Regions from separate parts of the Streptacidiphilus rugosus AM-16 genome, predicted to be linked through region 1. Evidence: riboswitches for the same ligand, from Rfam matches in the RefSeq annotation. Region 1 holds a riboswitch; each other region holds the start of a gene.
The links. A riboswitch is a leader RNA that binds a small molecule or an ion and turns the genes downstream of it on or off. The one in region 1 is predicted to bind cobalamin.

Region 1 (6,265 bases):
GGATTACGGCGGTGAGGGCGGCTGCCACACCGATGAACGTCCTAATGGTGCCTACGCGAAGCATTGAAGTCAGAGCAGGGTCGACCAGTAGTACCAGAAGCGGTTGAGCACCAGGAGCGCGATGACCAGGTAGCAGGCGACCGGGGCGAGCCAGTACAGGCCCGCCGCCGACTCCAGCCCCGCCCGGGCCCGGTCGGACAGCGGGATGACGCCGGTGCGCAGGTTGTGGACGGTGGTGTACCAGAACAGCGCGATGGTGGCCGCCCACACCACCATGCAGTAGGGGCAGACGGCGCCGATCGAGTAGAGGGTCTGCCCGATCAGCCAGCTGATCATGCCCATCCCGAACACGGTGCCCGCCTGCAGGCCCAGCCAGAACCAGCGCGGGAGGCGGGCTCCGGTCAGTGCCACCACCCCGATCGTCACGACGGCCGCGAACGCGCCGACCCCGATCAGGGAGTTGGGGAAGCCGAACGCCGACGCCTGCCAGGTGCGCATCACCGAACCGCAGCTGATGATCGGGTTGATGTTGCAGCTGGGGACGTAGTGGGGGTCCTCCAACAGCCGGATCTTGTCCAGGGTGAGCGTGATCGAGGCGCCGAGTCCGAAGACGCCGGCGATCAGCAGCAGCCAGCCGAATCCGCGGCCGGCGCGGACCCGGGGGTCGGGGCCGGACTCCCGCGCGGCGTCGTCGTGAGCTCCTGGGGCCTCAGGGGTCTCGGCGGCCTCGGGGGCGCGGTCGGTGGTCATCGAGGTGTCTCTCCCGTCCATGGCGGCGCGGTTCACTTTCCGGTGACGGTCTGCTGGACCAGCGCGGTGAACTGCGCGGGTGTGACCGGGTTGCCCTGGCTGTCGAAGACGTTGATCTGGGTGCCGTCGAGCTTGAGGGTCGGGGTGCCCTGGACGCCGCTGGCGTTGAAGGCGGCGGAGACCTTCTGCGCCCAGGGGGCGTAGACGCGGTTCTGGACGTCCTTGGTGAACTGCGGGGTGACCAGACCGGGCACCTTCTTCGCGAGGTCGAGCAGGGTGTTGAGGTTCCCGAAGCCGTCGGTGCTCTCCTCCGGCTGGTTGGCGTAGAGCACGTCGTGGAAGGCCTTGAACTTGGCCGGGCTCTCGTTGATCGCGGCCCCGGCGACCTGGAGGGCGTCCATCGAACCGGTGCCGCCGAGGTTGTCGTCGAGGAACGTGGCCAGGTGGTAGTTGATCTTGTAGGTGCCGTTGTCGGCGAGCTGCTGGATGGTGGCGCCGTCGGCCTTCTCCAGCTTGTCGCAGATCGGGCAGCGGAAGTCCTCGTAGACGTCGAGCGTGTGCTTCGCGTTCGGGTTCCCGTAGACGATCACGGTCGAGTCGGTGCCGCTGGTGTGGGCGGGCGCGACCAACGGCCCGGCCGCCGAGCCGGTGCTGCCGCCGCTGCCGCCGGCCGTGCCGATCGCGACCGCCGCGCCGGCGGCGACCGCGACGACGGTGACCGCGACCGCCGCGATCCCGATCCGGCGCCTGCGGGCCTGGGCCTGCTGCTGCCGGGCCCGTTCCTGGGCGAGCCGCTCCCGCGCCGAGGCCTGGGCCTGCCGGGCGGTGGGCTTGGAGTGGTCGGTGGTGCCGGTGGTGCGGGTCTTGCTGGTGTTCTTGGCGCTCATGGCGGCCGTCCTCACAGACGAGAAGGTCAGGAAAGGTGAGGAAACGGGCCGGGAACGGCTGCACGCACCACCCGGCGGCGCGTGCAGGGCACGCACCGCGATCAGGGGTGGAGAAAGGTCGGCCGCCGCTCAGCGGGCCCGTGCGAGCACGGGCGGGCCGCGCCGGGAGGCGGCGCAGAGCACGGTGTCCTGCGGACCGCGCAGGCCCTCCGCCACGGCCGGTGGTGTCCAGGCGGGCGCCTCGGGCAGCGCGACCGGCGTGACCAGCCACGCCAGCAGCGCGCTCACGCCCGGCCAGGACAGCACGGCGACGGCGTGGACCACGGCGAACAGCGCGGCCTCGCCCCGGCGCAGCCACCACGCGGCGACCAGCGCCAGCGCGAGGTGGAGGACGAGGAGCAGCAGCGCCTGGCCGCCGGTGACCGACACCAGCGCGTGCGGCGTCTCGGTCAGGCCCAGCAGTCCGGGGCGGATCGAGCCGCCGCCACAGGCCAGCACGCTCCAGCCCGGCATCGCACTGCCGGCTCCCTGGCTCGGCGGGCAGCCCTGCTGACCGGCGTTGAACAGCGCGTTGAGGCCCACCTGGAGCGGGATCATCACGGCGACGAGCGCCCAGTAGCGGCGCTCGGCGGCGAAGAGGATCAGTGCCACGCCCAGGGTGAGGCCGTAGGCGAGCCCCAGGATCTCCAGCGGCACCGGCTGTCCGGTCACGATCAGGCGGGCTCCGGTGGAGAGCAGCACGGCCAGCGCGGCGAACATCGCCGCGCGCAGGATCCGAAGCCCCAAGCCGTCCATCATTCGGAGTATCGCACCGGAACCTGTGTCCCGGAGCCGTTCCGTCCGACGCGGCGGTCGGCGCAGGTCAGTCGGAGGGGCTCGGCGTGGCGGCCCGGTGCCAGCGGTGCTCCACCCTGGCGAGTCGCCAGTAGCCGATCGCGACGGCCCAGACGACGACGAACAGCCCGACGATCACGAAGCCGACGTTGTTGAGGTCGATGCCGGAGATCCATCCGCTGACCGGGTCGGTCAGGTTCAGCTGGTCGTGGAGGATGCCGACCAGCTCGATGGTGCCGATGAGGAAGGCGACCGCGATGGAGAGACCGGTGATGGTGAGGTTGTAGTAGACCTTGCGCACCGGGTTGGAGAACGCCCAGTGGTAGGCGAAGTTCATGAAGGTGCCGTCGAGGGTGTCGAACAGGCTCATCCCGGCCGCGAACAGCAGCGGCAGGCAGACGATCGCGTACCAGGGCAGTCCGGCGGCCGCGCCGGAACCGGCCATGACCATCAGGGTGACCTCGGTGGCCGTGTCGAAGCCGACGCCGAACAGCAGCCCCACCAGCCACATCTGGCCGGGGCGGGTGATGGACCTGGTGAGCCTGCCGAGGATGCGGTTCATGAAGCCGCGGTTGTCGAGGTGCTTCTCCAGCTCGTGCTCGTCGAACTGGCCGGCGCGCATCGCCTTGAAGACCCGCCAGATCCCGACCAGGGCGAGCAGGTTGAGCGCCGCGATCAGGTACAGGAAGCTGCCGGAGGCCAGGGTGCTGACCAGGCCCAGGTGCTGGCGCACGCTGGAGTTGTCGTTGGTCAGCGTCGTGGCCTCGCGCACGCCCGTCGCGATCCCGGCGGCCAGGACGATCACGATGGACGAGTGGCCCAGGGCGAACCAGAAGCCCACCGAGATCGGCCGCTTGCCGTCGGCCATCAGCTTTCTGGTGGTGTTGTCGATCGCGGCGATGTGGTCGGCGTCGAAGGCGTGCCGCATGCCGAGGGTGTAGGCGGTCACGCCGAGGCCCAGGCCGAACACCTGTCCGCCGACGTTGTAGTGATGGGGCGCCACCAGCATGGCCAGGATGCCGAAGGCGAGGACGTGCAGAGCGGCGATCACGGCGAGCAGGCCGCCGGTGCGCCACCAGTCCCTGCGCTCCCAGCGGAGTACCGGGGCGGCGGATGTCGCGCCGGGCAGGACGGCGGTCGCGGAGCCGTTTTCGGGCAGGGTCATATCAGGGCAGCCTCTCCAGCACCTCGTGGATGGTGTGTTGCGGTGCCGTGGCCGGTCTCCTGGCTGACGGGTGGTGCCGCCCCGGCATCCGGCCTTCCCAGGCGCGACTGCGCCCAGTGGCCCCCCGCGGTCACCAGGACCGCGGGAACGATGCGAGGACTTCCCGATCACAGTGGCGAGGGCCGCTCCGGCTTTGAACCGGTCTTCCCGAACACCACGGCACAGCCACCCTAGGGCCGTGGACGAATCGCCCACAAGCCTGCACAGGTGCGCAGGTGTTGCAGATCACCTCCTGGGACAGGTGGAATGGCCGAATGCATCTCGTTCCCGCTGAGCGCGCCCACCGCAAGGTCATCGACGACCACACCGTGTGCGAGGCCATCGAGGGCATCGGCGACCCGGACCGGCTGCCCGCGTGGGCCGACCGCTTCGCCCTGCTCGGCGAGCCCCACCGGCTGTCCGTCCTGCTCGCCGTGCACCACGCCGGACCCATCGCCGTCACCGACCTGGCCACCGCCACCGGGCTCGACGACACCACCGTCTCCCGGATCCTGCGTCTGCTCCGCGCCTCGGGCACCGTCGCCGCGGACAAGGACGGCCGCATCGTCCGCTACCGGCTGACCGAACCGCTCATCGCCGCGCTGCTGGACCGGATCGCGATCGTCTGACGCCGCCGCGGTGCGGGGCTGGGGCATGATGGGCTGGTGGATGTCGAGCCGTACCGCGGTGAGCTGTTGGCCTTCTGCTACCGGATGCTGGGCTCGTTCCAGGAGGCGGAGGACCTCACCCAGGAGACGATGCTGCGCGCCTGGAAGGCGCGGGACCGCTACGACCCCGCGCGCGCGTCCGTGCGCACCTGGCTCTACCGGATCGCGGCCAACGCCTGCCTGACCGCTCTCGACGGGCGAGGGCGGCGACCGCTGCCCTCCGGCCTCGGGGCGCCCGGCGACGATCCTGGCGGCGCGTTGCCGCCCGCACTCGACATCCCGTGGCTGGAACCGTTCCCCGACGCGCGGGTCGAGGTCGACCTGCGGGCCGACCTGCGGCTGGCCTGGGTCGCGGCGGTCCAGACGCTGTCCGCGCGGCAGCGGGCGGTCCTGGTGCTGCGGGAGGTGCTGCAGTTCAGCGCGGCCGAGGTGGCCGGGCAGCTCGACACCACCGTCCCCGCGGTCAACAGCGCCCTGCAGCGCGCCCGCGCGACGCTGAAGGACGCGCGCCTGGACGAGGGATCGGGGGTGCGCGAGCCGGAGGACCCCGAGGTGCGGGCGGTGGTGCAGCGGTACATGCGGGCGTTCGAGTCGGCCGACGTACCGGCACTGGTGCGGTTGCTGGCCGAGGACGCGGTCCTGGAGATGCCGCCGGTCCCGCTCTGGTTCGTGGGCGCGGACCACTACGGGCGCTTCCTGGAGTGGGTCTTCGCGGTGCGCGGCACCGGTTGGCGGATGCGGGCGGTCACCGCCAACGGCCAGCCGGCGCTGGCCGCTTACGCGGCGGACCCGGAGGGCGGCGATCCGCTGCTGCACTCGATCCAGGTGCTCACCGTCGCCGGGGGCCTGGTGAGCCGCAACGTCGTCTTCACCGACCCCGGCATCCTGGACTCCTTCGGACTGCCGCCGCGGTTCGGCGGAGATTTCACGGAAGAGGTCCGCGAAGCGCGATGAGTCCGCGCGGTGCCGCCGGTATGTACCGGTGAACACCGAGACGAAGGGATCATCGCCATGAGCGTCATCGTTCTTGCCTTCACCACCCTGGACGGAATCGTCGAGGACCCGGACGGCGCGGCCGGCACCCCGCGGGGCGGCTGGATGTTCTCGCACGGACGGGAGGTCGTCGCCGGGGACAAGTTCCGCCTCGGCCGCACCCTGGACGAGGGGGTGCTGCTGCTCGGCCGCCGCACCTGGCAGCACTTCGCGCAGCTGTGGCCCAACCGCGACGACGAGTTCGCCGCGCGGATGAACGCCGCGGCGAAGCTGGTCGCGTCCGGCACGCTGGACGACGCGGACGTCACGACGTGGAACAACTCGCGGTTGCTGCACGGCGACCTGGTCGAGGTCGTGAAGCAGGAGCGCCGGGACGTGATCGTCGCCGGCAGCCTGGGCGTCGTGGAACGGCTCGCGGCGGCTGATCTCGTCGACGAGTACCGGCTGGTGACCTTCCCGGTCCTGCTCGGCGCCGGTCGCAGGCTCTTCCCCGCGGAGGGGCCGCAGCGGGAGCTGGAGTGCCTGCAGGCGGAGGCGGACGGACCGATCGTCCGCAGCCGCTTCCGCCGGAGGGCCGAGGCGTTCGCGTAGTCGCGGGACGGGGCGGCCGTCCGGGAGGCGCCTGACGGCTCAGGCCTCAGGCGTGCGCGTGGGCGTGGTGCGCCAAGGCGGCGTGGGGGTCCGCGCCGTGGCCGTGGCCGTCCGGGAGGTGGTCCGTGTGCACGGTGGCCGCGGTGAGCCGCGGCACGGCGTGGATCAGCGCGTGTTCGGCGGCGACCGCGATCCCGTGCGCCCGGACCACGGTCAGGTGCGGGTCGACCACGATGTCCGCCTCCGCGCGGAGCGCGTGGCCGATCCACCGCATCCGCACGCTCCCCACCCGCAGCACGCCCTCGACCTGCCCGAGGGCGTGCTCGGCGGCGTCGATC
Region 2 (6,265 bases), on a different contig from region 1:
TGTAGTGCGTCATCAGCACCCCCGCCGCCAGCTTGGTCAGCTTGCCGACCATGCCGACGAAGACGGCGCGGTCCATCCCCGCCTCCACCGCGCGCCGCAGCGCGGCGCCGGTGAAGTCGCCGACCTCGACGAAGCAGACGTCGGGCAGCGAGGGGATCAACGCCATCGCGCCCTTCTCGGTCCGCCCGCCCGTGCACAGCACGATGGCCCGCTCGCCCTGGGCGGCGGCCACGGACACCGCCTGCTCGACCGAGGCGCGCCAGGACGCCGTCGAGAACGGCCGGACGATCCCGGTCGTGCCGAGGATGGAGATCCCGCCGAGGATGCCGAGCTTGGCGTTGGTGGTCTTGCGCGCCCGGAGCTCGCCGTCGGGCACGCTGATCGTGACGTCCACGCCCCGGCCGGTGAGGTCCACGACCTCGCCGACCGCCTGCGTGATCATCGCCCGGGGCACCGGATTGATGGCCGGGCCGCCGACCTCCAGACCGAGCCCCGGCTTGGTCACCACGCCCACGCCCACCCCGCCGTGCAGGGCGATGCCGGGCTCGTCGCGCCAGGCCACCGTGGCGGTGAGGTGCGCGCCGTGGGTGACGTCGGGGTCGTCCCCCGCGTCCTTCACCACGACCGCCTCCGCCCGCCCCGGCCGCAGCAGTTCGCAGCGCTCGACGGCGAAGCCGACCCGGTTGCCCGACGGCAGTGCGACGTCGACCTGGCGCTGCTGCTCGCCGCCGACCAGGAGCAGCGCCGCGGCGCGGGCGGCGGCCGACGCGCAGGTGCCGGTGGTCCATCCGCTGCGCAGCGGCCCCTGACGCACCTTCGCGGTACGCGGAAGGTCGGGCTCCCGCAGCTCAGCCATGGCTGTCGCCTCGGGGCCGCGGCCAGGAACGCGCCTCCGGCGCGCTGTCGCGGCACGTCTCGCCCGCGGGCACGTTGCACCGCCCAGGGGCGCGAGGAACTGCGCGATCAGCCGCTGACAAGCCGACGGTCCTCAATGTGCAGCGCCATCTGCACGCGTGGTCGCCACCGCGGGCCCCTCGGCCGCGCTACCGGCTCGGCTCCGCTCCGGGAGGGCGCCGGTCTGCTGCGTCTCGCCTTGTGCGCCGACCGCGCGCAGGGTGCGCCTCGCCGCGCGGTCCGCCTTCCGGAAGGTGTGGAAGTGGCCCGGGTGGTACAGGTGTGAGCGGGTGCCCTCGGCGGCCAGCGCCGGGCCGACCAGGAAGAGGGTGTGCTTCCAGAGCTTGTGCTCCTTGACCGTCGCCTCCAGCGTGGCGACCGTGCAGGTCAGCAGCAGCTCCTCGGGCCAGGTCGCCTGGTAGGCCACCACGACCGGGGTCTCCGGCGCGTAGCCGCCCTCCAGCAGTTCCTCCACCAGCTGCTTCGTCCGCGCCGCGGAGAGGAAGATCGCCATGGTGGTCCCGTGGCGGGCGAACTCGCGCACCTCCTCGCCTGGAGGCATCGGCGTCTTGCCGCCGCCCAGGCGGGTGAGGATGACGCTCTGCGCCACCTCGGGGATCGTCAGCTCCCGCTGGGCCAGCGCCGCGACCGCCGCGAAGGAGGAGACACCGGGCACGATCTCCGTCTCCAGGCCCAGCTCGCGGCAGCGGTCCAGCTGCTCCTGGACCGCGCCCCAGAGCGAGGGATCCCCGGAGTGGATCCGCGCCACGCGCGTGCCCTCGCGGGCGGCGCGCTCGTAGACGGCGAGCACGTCCTCCATCGGGATCAGCGAGGAGTCCAGGATCTCCGCGCCCTCGCGGGCGTGCTCCAGGACCTCCTCCTGCACCAGGCTGGCGGCCCAGATCACCGTGTCGGCGTCGGCGATCGCGCGGGCGGCGCGGAAGGTCAGCAGGTCGGCCGCACCGGGTCCGGCGCCCACGAAGGTCACCTTGCCCGTCGTGCCGTCAGTGGTGGTCACAGCTTTCCCCCTCGGCCCTCGCGCCGCGCCGGAGCGATCAGCGTCGACAGATACGGCAGCGTGCCGTCGATCGGTGTTCCCGGTGCGCTCAACTGCTGGTCCGGCAGCCCGAGCGACGCGCCCCAGACGGCGTCGCCGTCGCGGCCGGTCTCCCGCAGCGCCTCGCCGACCTGCGCGGCCAGTCGGCCGAACTTGTAGGCGACGACCGTGCCCGGACCGGCCAGGGCCTCCTTGAGCACGGCGGAGCCCGCCGTGACCGGCACCAGGGTCACCGGCTCGGTGCCCTCGGCCAGCACGGTTCCGCTGCGGGAGGCCAGATCCTGCATCGCGGTGATGCCGGGGACGGTTTCGACGACCAGGTCGGGAACGAGCTCCCGCAGCGTGTGCGCCAGATAGGTGAAGGTCGAGTAGACGTTCGGGTCGCCGATCGTCGCGAACGCGACCGTCGGGCGGTCGCCCGCACGGAGCAGCTCCGCGACCCGCGCGCCCGCCTCGTCCCAGGCGGCCTCGCGCCGGGCCCGGTCCTCACGCTCGTTCAGCGCGAAGACCACGCGCACGATCCTGGCCGCGTCGGCGTGGTGCCGCACGGTGGCCTCGGCCCGCCCGATCTCGCCGGTGTCCATGACCGGTACGACCACCGCGTCCGCCTCGCGCAGCACACGCACGGCCTTGACGGTGACCAGTTCCGGGTCACCCGGTCCCATGCCCACGCCGACCAGGCGTGGGCCAAGCGCGCGTTCGCGCACGGCAGCAGTCCTCACTCGGGGTCCGCGCCCCGGCTCGTGGTGACGGCGGCCAGAGTTCCTGGCTCACGGGGTCGGCACTCGGCCTCCCCGCTGACAGTGGCGGGACCGCGCCGGACTCGCACCGGACTTCCTCGTCATTGCCGCCGTATTCGTTCAAATCAGGCCTCGAAATCCCACCATGCAGCGTGTCGGGCAGTCAACCGGACCCCCTGTGGGCTGAGCCACGCGCCGCGGCGCTTGCGCCGGCCTCCCCGGTCACCTCGCGAACCGGCCGGTGAGGGCGGAGGCGATCCTGGCGGAGGCGAACTCCGTCCCGCAGACGAAGCGCATGAACGGACCGAAGCACGCGGCCGCCGGCAGGCCGGTGAAGTAGAGGCCGGGGACGGTGGAGCACATCCCCTCGTCCAGGGCGGGGAAGCCGCCGACGCGGTCGAGCCGGGCGCGGAGCTCCGTGGAGAGGAAGGGCAGAGCCGTCAGGTCGACCCGGTAGCCGGTGGCGGCCAGTACGTGGTCGGCGGTGAACTCACGGGTCGCGCCGCCGGGGCCGCTCGTGGTCAGGACGACCTTGTCGCCCTCGCGGCGCACGGTGCGCAGCTGCTGGCCGGCGTGCATCGGGAAGACGCCGTCCGCCCGCGGGCGCAGCCACCAGGAGCCGCTGGGGCCGAGCACCTGCTTGACCAGCCGTAGCCGTACCTGCTGCGGCAGGGACCGGAAGGCCTGCGGATACCGGGCCATGGCCCACAGCGACCAGGCCGGGCCCATGGGCGATTCAGGCTGCCAGCGCAGGCCGTCGGCCGGCGGCGCGCCGAACCGTATCCGCGGGGTCCGCGCGACCAGTTCCACCTGGGCGCCCGACTCGTGCAGCAGGGCCGCGCCCTCCAGGGCGGACTGGCCCGCGCCGACGACCAGCACGGACCGTCCGGCCAGTGCGGCGGGATCGGCGTGCTGGGAACTGTGCGACACCGGGGCGTCGGGTCCGGGGCCCTCGGGTGCGACCCCGGCCAGCAGGCGGGGCACGTGCGCGAAGCCGGTCAGGCCGCTGGCGACCACGACGGCGTGGGTGGGGAAGGTCTCCCCCGAGTCGAGCGTCACCTCGAACCAGCCGTCGACGGAGCCGCTCTGACGGACCGCCACAACGGTGTCGCGCTCCAGGTAGGGGACCAGCTCCTGCTGGAACCAGCTGCCGTAGCGGGTGAACAGTTCGACCGGCACCCGATCGTGGCCCCGCGGCTCGGTCTCCCCGTTGGCCCGGCAGAAGTCCGGCAGGCTGTGGCCCGGCGCGGGGGCGGAGATGGTGGAGGCGTCGGGCGTGGACTTGAGACACATGCCGGCCGGCATGGTGTCGCGCCAGCTGTGCATCGGGTCGCCGAAGGCGCGCACCGACAGCCCGGCGGCCCGCAGATGGGCGGCGGCGGACAGTCCGTAGGGTCCGGCGCCGACCACGACGGCGGTGCGGGGGCTCCGATGGCCTCCCTGTGCGGGACGGGACATCGTCGGCTCCTTCCAGTTGCGGTACGAGGACATGACGGTTGGTCAGGGTGGGACGCGGCCCCTCGGGGCCGTGGCCTGGTGGGGCGGGCCGACGGGCCCTCAGGCGTGCCGGGTGCGGGTCGCGGCGACGTAGCGCAGGCCGGGCCGGACCGAGCGCGCCAGCATGACCGGGAAGGGCAGCGGGTCGTCCTTCGCCCACCAGCCCAGCTCGGTCTCGGTCCAGCGGGAGCGCGGCGGCAGCGACGGGGTGCGGTAGTCGGACCCCCGGTAGGCGAGCCTGGCCAGCAGGTCGATGTTCTCGACGACGATCCGCCGCCCTTCGATCTGCGGTGCGGCCGGAATTCGCCGTCCGGTCAGGTGCAGATGCAGGGCCCGGACCAGATCGACGCGCGCCCGCGTCTCGAACAGGCGGAACTGCGCGCCGATACGCGGATTGAAATCGAGCAGCTTGTATCGGCCGTCCCTGCGGTCGAATCGCCAGTCCAGGTCGCAGACGCCGGCGAAGCCGATCTCCTTGCAGAAATCGGCGGACAACTGTGCGAGTTCATCGTTCGGGGTGGTGACCGCCATCGCGGTCATTCCCGCGTGCGGTGGCCAGGAACGTGCCTTCACCGCCGTGAAGAGAACGCGGGCGTCCTCCGCCGCACTCGTGTGCATGTGTACGATCCAGTCCTCCGCGTCCGCGCGCGGCAGGTATTCCTGCAGCACCACGCCCGGGTGCTCGCCCCAGGCCTCGGCCAGCGCCGCGAGCGTCTCCGCGTCGTCGATCCTGGTGGTCCCCGGCACGGCGGGACTGGCCCGGCGGGCGAAGGGGTCACGGTTCTTGGCGACCACGGGGAAGACCGCCGTGCGGGCGAAGTCCAGGACCTCGGCCCTGCTTTCCGGAAAGGCCGCCCGTGGCGTGCTCACCCCGTGGCGCAGGCACAGCTCGTGCAGTCCCTGCTTGCTCGCCACCGCTCTGACCAGGCCCTCGGGGTTCCGTGGGAAGAGGAAGCGGTGGTTGAGGGCGTCCTGATGCTCGGCGACCAGGACCGCCGCCTCCTCGTCCGTGGGGATCAGCAGCGCGGGGCGGCCGATGCGTTCGCCGATCCGCAGCAGTCCGGCCAGCAGCCGCTCCTGCGGCTCGGCGCCGGTCGTGCGCCACACGTGCACGCCGCGGGTGTAGCGGGAGACGGCGGCCGGGGTGAACCGGTCCTCGGAGACGGCGTGCACCGGCACGCCGAGCCGGCCGAGCGAGCGGATCGCTCCGACTCCTCCGTGGTGCAAAGGATAATGGCCGAATTTGAGTACGAGTGCAGGCACGGCTGTGTCGGGCCCCAAAGGTCGAAGAGCCACAAGTCCCCCCCGGGATACGGTGACCACGCCGAGCTCGGCGTCTGACCCGGAACGCAAGGTACTCCCGGCTGTCACGGCATTACAAGGAGTGCGCGACAGCTGTGGGGGCGCACAAGCGGCGCATCGTCGTGCGTGCGCAGTCGAGGGGGAGCAGTGAACGGGCGTGACGGAAGTGCCGCAAGCGAATTCAGTACGGGAATTCACGTTCCACTTGTGAGGCTCCTGTTTTGGCGGGGTGTTAACCGATTGTGCCGGACCGCTTTCGCAGAGCGGCCGACGCGGATACCGTGCTGGGGATGGCGGCGAGGGGAGCCGTCAGGGGGCAGGGCACGATCTTTCGCACCTTCACGGCGCCGCCGCGCGCCGTGTGGGGGGACCGAGGTGCATCCATGGAAACAACAGTCAGCGTCGTCACGGGCTCGTCCGGAGCGACCACGGCGCGCTCCGACCACGTCTCCGACATCCATCCCACCGGCGGTTCGGTCAGCCTGGTGGTTCCGGCCAGGAACGAGGCCGCCAACATCGCCTGGGTGCTGAGCAGGATCCCTGACTGCGTCGACGAGGTGATCCTGGTCGACGGCGAGTCCAGCGACGACACGGCCGGCCGGGCGCTCGCCTGCCTGCCGTCGCTGCGGGTCGTCCCGCAGAGCGGGCCGGGCAAGGGAAACGCGCTGCGTACGGGCTTCCTGAACGCCAAGGGCGACTACATCATCATGATCGACGCCGACGGCAGCATGTCGCCCAGGGAGATCCCGCGTTACGTGCACTTCCTCGAGCACGG
Region 3 (6,265 bases), on a different contig from region 1:
GTAGCCGCCGCAGACCCCCAGCAGCGGCAGGCCGCGCTCGGCGCGGGCGCGCAGCGGGGCCTCCAGGCCGCGCTCGCGCAGCCAGGCCAGATCGGCCACGGTGGCCCGGGTGCCGGGCAGGACGACGAGGTCGGCGTCGGCCAGCTCCTCGGGCCTGGTCGCCCAGCGCACCAGCACGCCGGGCTCCTGGGCCAGCGCGTCGATGTCGGTGAAGTTCGACAGCCGCGGCAGCCGGACCACCGACACCCGCAGCACGTCCGAGCCGAGCGGCGGGCCCGCGTCGCCACGTGCGACCACGCCCGCCAGGTCGAGCGAGTCCTCGGCGTCCAGCCAGAGGCCCTGCAGCATCGGCAGCACGCCCAGCGACGGACGGTGCGTCAGCCGGTGCAGCATGTCCAGTCCCGGTTGCAGCAGCCGGACGTCGCCGCGGAACTTGTTCACGATCCAGCCGCCGATGTGCGCCTGGTCCTCGGCGGAGAGCAGCGCCAGTGTCCCGAACATGGAGGCGAAGACGCCGCCGCGGTCGATGTCTCCGACCACCACGACCGGCAGGTCGGCGGCGACGGCGAGGCCCATGTTGGCGATGTCGCGGTCGCGCAGGTTGATCTCGGCGGGGGAGCCTGCGCCCTCGCAGATCACCACGTCGTGACGGCCGCGCAGCTCGGCGAGGCAGTCCAGGGCGATGCGCAGCAGGGCGGGCTTGCGGTCGCGGTAGTCCAGCGCGCCGACCTCGGCCACCGGCTTCCCCAGCACCACGACCTGGCTGCGGCCGTCCGCGCCCGGCTTGAGCAGCACGGGGTTCATCGCGGCCTCGGGCTCGACGCCCGCCGCCGCGGCCTGCATGGCCTGGGCCCGGCCGATCTCCGCGCCGTCGAGCGTGACGAAGGAGTTCAGCGACATGTTCTGCGCCTTGAACGGCGCGACCTTGACGCCCTGTCGCGCCAGCCAGCGGCAGACGCCCGCGGTGACCACGCTCTTGCCCGCGTCCGAGGTCGTCCCGGCGACCAGCAGCGCGCCCGTTGCGGCCCTCATCCGCGCTTCCCCCTCAACAGACCCCTCGTCAGCGCGACGGTCGTCGCCGTTCCCAGTGCCAGCGCGCCGACCCGCCGGGAGAGCCGGCAGGCCCGCTCCACGTCGGCGACCGCGACCGGTCGCAGTTCCGCGCCGAGCACCGGCCGGTGCTCCACCCTGTCCCCGTAACGGAGCGTGCCCCCCAGGCGCACGCCCAACGCTCCGGCGAAGGCCGCCTCCGCGTGCCCGGCGTTCGGGCTCGGGTGCGCGCCCGCGTCCCGCCGCCACACCCGCCAGGCGCGGCCCCGGTCCTCGCTCGCGGCGACGGTCAGCAGCGCGGTCAGCCGCGCCCCCGGCCAGCCGGCCACGTCGTCCAGCCGCGCCGAGGCCCAGCCGAAGCGGAGCAGGCGCGGCGAGCGGTGACCGACCATGGCGTCCAGGGTGTTGACGGCCCGAAAGGCGAGCAGTCCCGGCGCGCCCGCGAGCGCACCCCAGACCAGCGCGTTGACGACGGCGTCGGCGGTGTTCTCGCCGACCGACTCGACCACCGCGCGGGCGATCTCGCCCTCGTCGAGCGACCGCGGATCCCGACCGCACAGATGCGGCAGGCGCTCGCGCGCCGCCTCGACGTCCCCGCGCTCCAGCGCGCCCGCGATCACGCGCGCCTCCCGCACGAGCGACGCGCCCCCCAGCACGGCCCAGGCGGACACCGCGGCGAGCGCGGCCTGCCCGGCCGGCGAACGCCGCAGGACACGCTGCGTGAGAACGGCGCCGCCGGCGACGGCACCGACGGCGACGAGGGTGTAGGCGGCTCCCGCGCCCCGGTGGTCCCGGTACAGCCGGCGCTCCAGCGCCCCTGCGAACCGGCCGAACCCGGCCACGGGATGACCACGCCGGGGATCGCCGAAGAGAGCGTCGGCGGCGTATCCCACCGCGGCCCCGAACGCGAAGGCGCGTCTGCGCACCGGTGCGTGTCCTCACTCAGGGTCCGCGCCCTGGATCGACGTACCGGAGGCGAGAGTCTCCTGGCTTCCGGATCGACGCACCTGCGGGCCTTCCAACAGCGCGTGGCTGCCGTGGCCGTGGTTCGCAGGCACTCCCCGGTGACAGTGGCGGGACCGCGCCGGATTCACACCGGCTTCCTCTGCTTGCCTCCGTTTGGCGTAAAGATCCCACCATGTCGCCGGAGGCAGCGTCAACCGGGGCCGCGGGTGGCGCGGCTCACGGGGTCACGCGGATGCTGCTGCTTCAGCAGTTCGACGGTCTTCTGCACCACCTGGTCGGCGGGGCTGACGGGCGGGCGGAGGACGTGGTCCTCGAACCAGGAGAGACCAAGGATGACGAGCAGTCCCAGCGGGGCGACAAGCAGGCACAGGAAGACAGACATGGGCACCCCAAGGTGTCGAATGCTGCGGCCCGGACGGACCCCGATCCGTCCCTCCACCAGCGTCCGCCACCCCTGCCGTTTCCGCACGTCGAGCTGCGCTCAGCCCCTCGGCACACGGCCCGGTGGCACCTCCCCAGAGCCCCGCGCCCTGGGGTAGTGCAACGTCCCGTGGGTGGGTATCAGTGCCGGCCGGAGATCACGTCGGCGACGCGGGCGATGGGGGAGGTCGTCGCGCGGCCGCGGAGCTCGGCACGGTCCGCCGCGTGGTACGCGGCGTACATGCCGTGGACGCCGATCCAGCGGAAGGGTTCCGGCTCCCAGCGGCGCACCCTGTGGTCGACCCACGGCAAGGCCGTCAGCTCCGTCGTCCGCCCCAGCACCAGGTCGCGCAGCGTCCGCGCCGCCAGGTTCGTCGTGGTGACGCCGCTGCCCACGTAGCCGCCCGCCCAGCCCAGGCCCGACGCCGCGTCGACCGTCACCGTCGAGCACCAGTCGCGCGGCACGCCCAGCACGCCCGACCAGGCGTGATCCACCGCCACACCCCGCGCCGCGGGGAAGAAGCGGGTCAGGATCTCCGTCAGCTGCCCGATCGTCTTCGCCGCCGTCGAGCCGTCGTTGTCCGTGCGCGAGCCGAAGCGGTACGGCACGCCGCGGCCGCCCAGCGCGATCCGGTCGTCGGCCGTCCGCTGCGCGTACATGTACGCGTGCGCGAAGTCGCCCAGCGTCTCGCGGCCGTTCCAGCCGACGGAGTCCCAGAACGACGCGGGCAGCGGGGCCGTGACGATCATCGAGGAGTTCATCGGCAGCCACGAGCGCCTCTCGCCGCGCAGGTTCGCGGTGAAGCCCTCCGTGCAGCGCAGCACGTACCGTGCCGAGACGGTCCCGTGCGGGGTGACCGCGCGCGCCGGGGTCGTGGCCGAGGCCGGAAGGATCTCGGTGACCGTCGTCTGCTCGTAGATCTCCACGCCGAGCCGCTCGGCGGCCGCCGCGAGTCCGAGGACCAGCTTCGCCGGCTGGACGCGCGCCCCGTGCGGGGTCCAACTGCCGCCCAGGGCACCGGAGACGGCGATCCGCGCGGACGCCTCCGCCGCCGTCAGCCGCTGCACGTCCTTCTCGCCGTAGCCGTGTTCGCCGGCGACGAAGGCGTCCAGCCGTTCCAGCTGCGCGGGGGTGTGGGCGACCTCCAGCACGCCGCCCTTGACCTGGTCGGCCTCGATGGACTCGGCGTCGCAGACCCGCAGCACCTCGTCCACCGCGTCGTTCATGGCCTGCTGCATCGCGACGGCGCGCGGCTTGCCGTACCGCTTGGCGAAGACGCCGCGCCCGGCGAAGCCGTTGTAGAGCCAGCCGCCGTTCCGGCCGGAGGCACCGTAGCCGCAGAAGCGCTGTTCGAGCACCGCGACCCGCAGCGAGGGGTCCGCCTGCTTGAGGTAGTAGGCCGTCCACAGCCCCGTGTAGCCGCCGCCCACGACGGCGACGTCGACCTCCGTCGAGCCGTCGAGCGGCGAGCGCGGGACGGGGAGGCCGACGGCGGAGTACCAGAACGAGACACCGCCGTTGGCGGTGGCGGACGTGCCCACAGGAGACCTGCTTCCATGCTCGGACGTGCTCGGTGCGGGCACGCTATCCGCGGCCGGGAGCTGCGGCAATGCACACAGTGTCAAGCCGGGACCCGAGTTTCCGGACACTTCGTCGACTCCGGGCGTGGCGGTTGCCCGCCCCGTCCGGCCCCGTTCAGGTGGCGGAGGCCCTTGGCGGGTACTGAGATGGAGAGAACGTCGGACCGAGCAGACGACCGGGCATCAGGGAGCGACATGCGTTGGGGCAAGGCAGCCGCTGTGGCCACCGTCTCCGCCGTCGGGGTGGGGGCGGTCGCGCTGGTGGCGGGTCGGGTGGTCTCCGAGATCTCCGTCCGGCGCAGTGGCGCCGCGCCGGCCTCGGCCGGCGGGCTCAGGGTCCACTCCGTCGCACCGGATCTGATCGAACTGACCCGCACCCCGGAGACCCAGCGGCCGGGCCGCTGGGCGCTGGAGTGGGGCGCGGACGGCCATGTCGTGGTCGGCGACGTCGTCTCCACGACCTCGCAGACGGTCGTCAGGGTCCTCGAGTCCGGAGGATCCACGCCGCCCCCGACCGGCGAGACGGTGGTGCTCACGCCGTGGGTCCTGCGCGGCGACCCGACGTCGGCGCTGGGCCTGGACTTCTCCGAGACCACGGTCAGGGGCGAGCTCGGTCCGATGCCCGCGTGGTACCTGTCCGGGTTGCGCGAACCGTGGGTCATCGCGGTGCACGGCGCGGGCGCGGACCGCGGCCAGGTGCTGCCGTTGCTGCCGGTCTTCCAGCAGTTCAAGATGCCGGTGCTGAGCGTCAGCTACCGCAACGACCCGGGTGCGCCGCCGTCGCCGGACGGCATGGGCCACTTCGGCGAGACCGAGTGGCGTGACGTGGAGGCGGCGATCCGCCTGGCGGTCGACTCGGGCGCGACCAGGGTCCTGCTCTACGGCTGGGGCATCGGCGCGACGATGGCCCTCCAGGCCGCGGAGCGGTCCGCGTGGCGGGAGGCGGTCCGCGGGCTGGTGCTGGACTCGCCGGTGCTGGACTGGCGCAGCACGGTGCGCCGCCAGGCCACCCGCCGCGGCGTCCCGCATGCCCTCGCGGAGCTCGGCATGCGTGCGGCGGAGGGCCGCACGGACGTGGACACGGCGGCCTTCGACCAGCTGGCCTCCGGCGACGGCCTCTCCGTCCCCACGCTGCTGCTCCACAGCCCGGACGACACGGTGGCGCCGATCGCGCCGGCCCGCGGGTTGGCCTCCCGCCGGGACGATCTGATCCTCTTCCGCGAGTTCCCCGGCACGGAGCACGAAGCCCTCTGGAACGCCGACCCCCACACCTACGAAGACCTCCTCCGGAGGTTCCTGACACCTCTGCTCTGAAGGCAGAAGCAGCCGCTCAGTTGCACTCCCCCAGGGGCGCGGGGAACCGCGCGAGAAAGCACCCTCCGCGGATGGCCGTGTCCATCGAGGACCATCCGCACGCCGGTGGCTTGTCGCGCGGTTCCCCGCGCCCCTCAGGTGGTGCAACGGGCCCACTGCGGTGAGGCGCCGCGCCTCCGGCTGTCTCTTCCGTCCCTCAGGGCACAGCTGACCTGCGCCACGCCTGAGGATGTGACAAGTTGCCGTGCGACGGGGAAGACTGCACCGCGTGACGTCCCGGAATCCGCGCGACCGTGATGCCCCTGCCGCCCCCGTGGCCAGGCTGCCCCGCCCCAAGGGTCAGCCGCGCCGCACGCCGCCCGCCGATCTCCCCGGGCTGGGTCGCCTCGCCCCGCCGGCGAGGCGTCTGCTCGCGGACGCCGTCCGGATCGCCCGCTGGGCGGGCGAACTGCCGGCCGTCGACCGCCGGGGCGACCTGCTGCCTGCCGACGCCGAGGCCGCCGGCAAGGCCCTCGCGCTGACCTTCGACCAGGCCGTCGCGGCCTGGGAGCGGGCCAGGCTGACCGGCCTGATCGAACTGCGGGGCGGCGGCGCCGGCCCCGGCTGGCGCCTGCACGCCTGGGAGCACGACGACGAGGCCGTGCTGCGCGGCTGGGCGGCGCTGTTCGACGCCTGGACGCTGCTGGTCTCCGTGCCCGACCGCGCGCTGACCCAGCTCGCCGGGCAGGCCGTCGACCACGCCCCGCAACTCCTCTCCTTCCTGCACCTGGTGGCCGGTCCGGTCGCCGAGCCCGAGCTGCTGGAGCTGCTGCGGCGCGGCATGGAGGAGCAGTGGCACGCCGGGCTGCACCCGACGCTCGGCTCGCCGGTGCCGCACGCGGCGCTCGCGGTCTCCGCCGTCCGCGCCGACGCGGACGCCTCGCTGCCGCCGACG

Region 2: another riboswitch for cobalamin. It lies ahead of cobI (precorrin-2 C(20)-methyltransferase); the one in region 1 lies ahead of nicT (Nickel transporter NicT).
Region 3: another riboswitch for cobalamin. It lies ahead of BS83_RS34325 (cobalamin biosynthesis protein); the one in region 1 lies ahead of nicT (Nickel transporter NicT).

Annotation. Positions count from the first base shown of each region.
Region 1 is NZ_JQMJ01000003.1:730,928-737,192, forward strand. It holds gene BS83_RS06775 (vitamin K epoxide reductase family protein) at 70-750, opposite strand; gene BS83_RS06780 (thioredoxin domain-containing protein) at 783-1,637, opposite strand; gene BS83_RS06785 (hypothetical protein) at 1,767-2,423, opposite strand; gene nicT (Nickel transporter NicT) at 2,500-3,636, opposite strand; cobalamin riboswitch at 3,669-3,870, opposite strand; gene BS83_RS06795 (ArsR/SmtB family transcription factor) at 3,951-4,304, shown strand; gene BS83_RS06800 (sigma-70 family RNA polymerase sigma factor) at 4,341-5,297, shown strand; gene BS83_RS06805 (dihydrofolate reductase family protein) at 5,355-5,927, shown strand; gene BS83_RS06810 (cation diffusion facilitator family transporter) at 5,974-6,265, opposite strand, start outside.
Region 2 is NZ_JQMJ01000004.1:5,558,775-5,565,039, reverse strand. It holds gene BS83_RS34420 (cobalt-precorrin-5B (C(1))-methyltransferase) at 1-856, opposite strand, end outside; gene cobM (precorrin-4 C(11)-methyltransferase) at 989-1,912, opposite strand; gene cobI (precorrin-2 C(20)-methyltransferase) at 1,909-2,658, opposite strand; cobalamin riboswitch at 2,689-2,818, opposite strand; gene BS83_RS34405 (FAD-dependent oxidoreductase) at 2,914-4,149, opposite strand; gene BS83_RS34400 (carboxylate--amine ligase) at 4,249-5,415, opposite strand; gene BS83_RS34395 (glycosyltransferase family 2 protein) at 5,874-6,265, shown strand, end outside.
Region 3 is NZ_JQMJ01000004.1:5,534,865-5,541,129, reverse strand. It holds gene BS83_RS34330 (cobyric acid synthase) at 1-1,032, opposite strand, end outside; gene BS83_RS34325 (cobalamin biosynthesis protein) at 1,029-1,976, opposite strand; cobalamin riboswitch at 2,008-2,182, opposite strand; gene BS83_RS34320 (hypothetical protein) at 2,207-2,398, opposite strand; gene BS83_RS34315 (NAD(P)/FAD-dependent oxidoreductase) at 2,578-3,978, opposite strand; gene BS83_RS34310 (alpha/beta hydrolase family protein) at 4,213-5,331, shown strand; gene BS83_RS34305 (hypothetical protein) at 5,600-6,265, shown strand, end outside.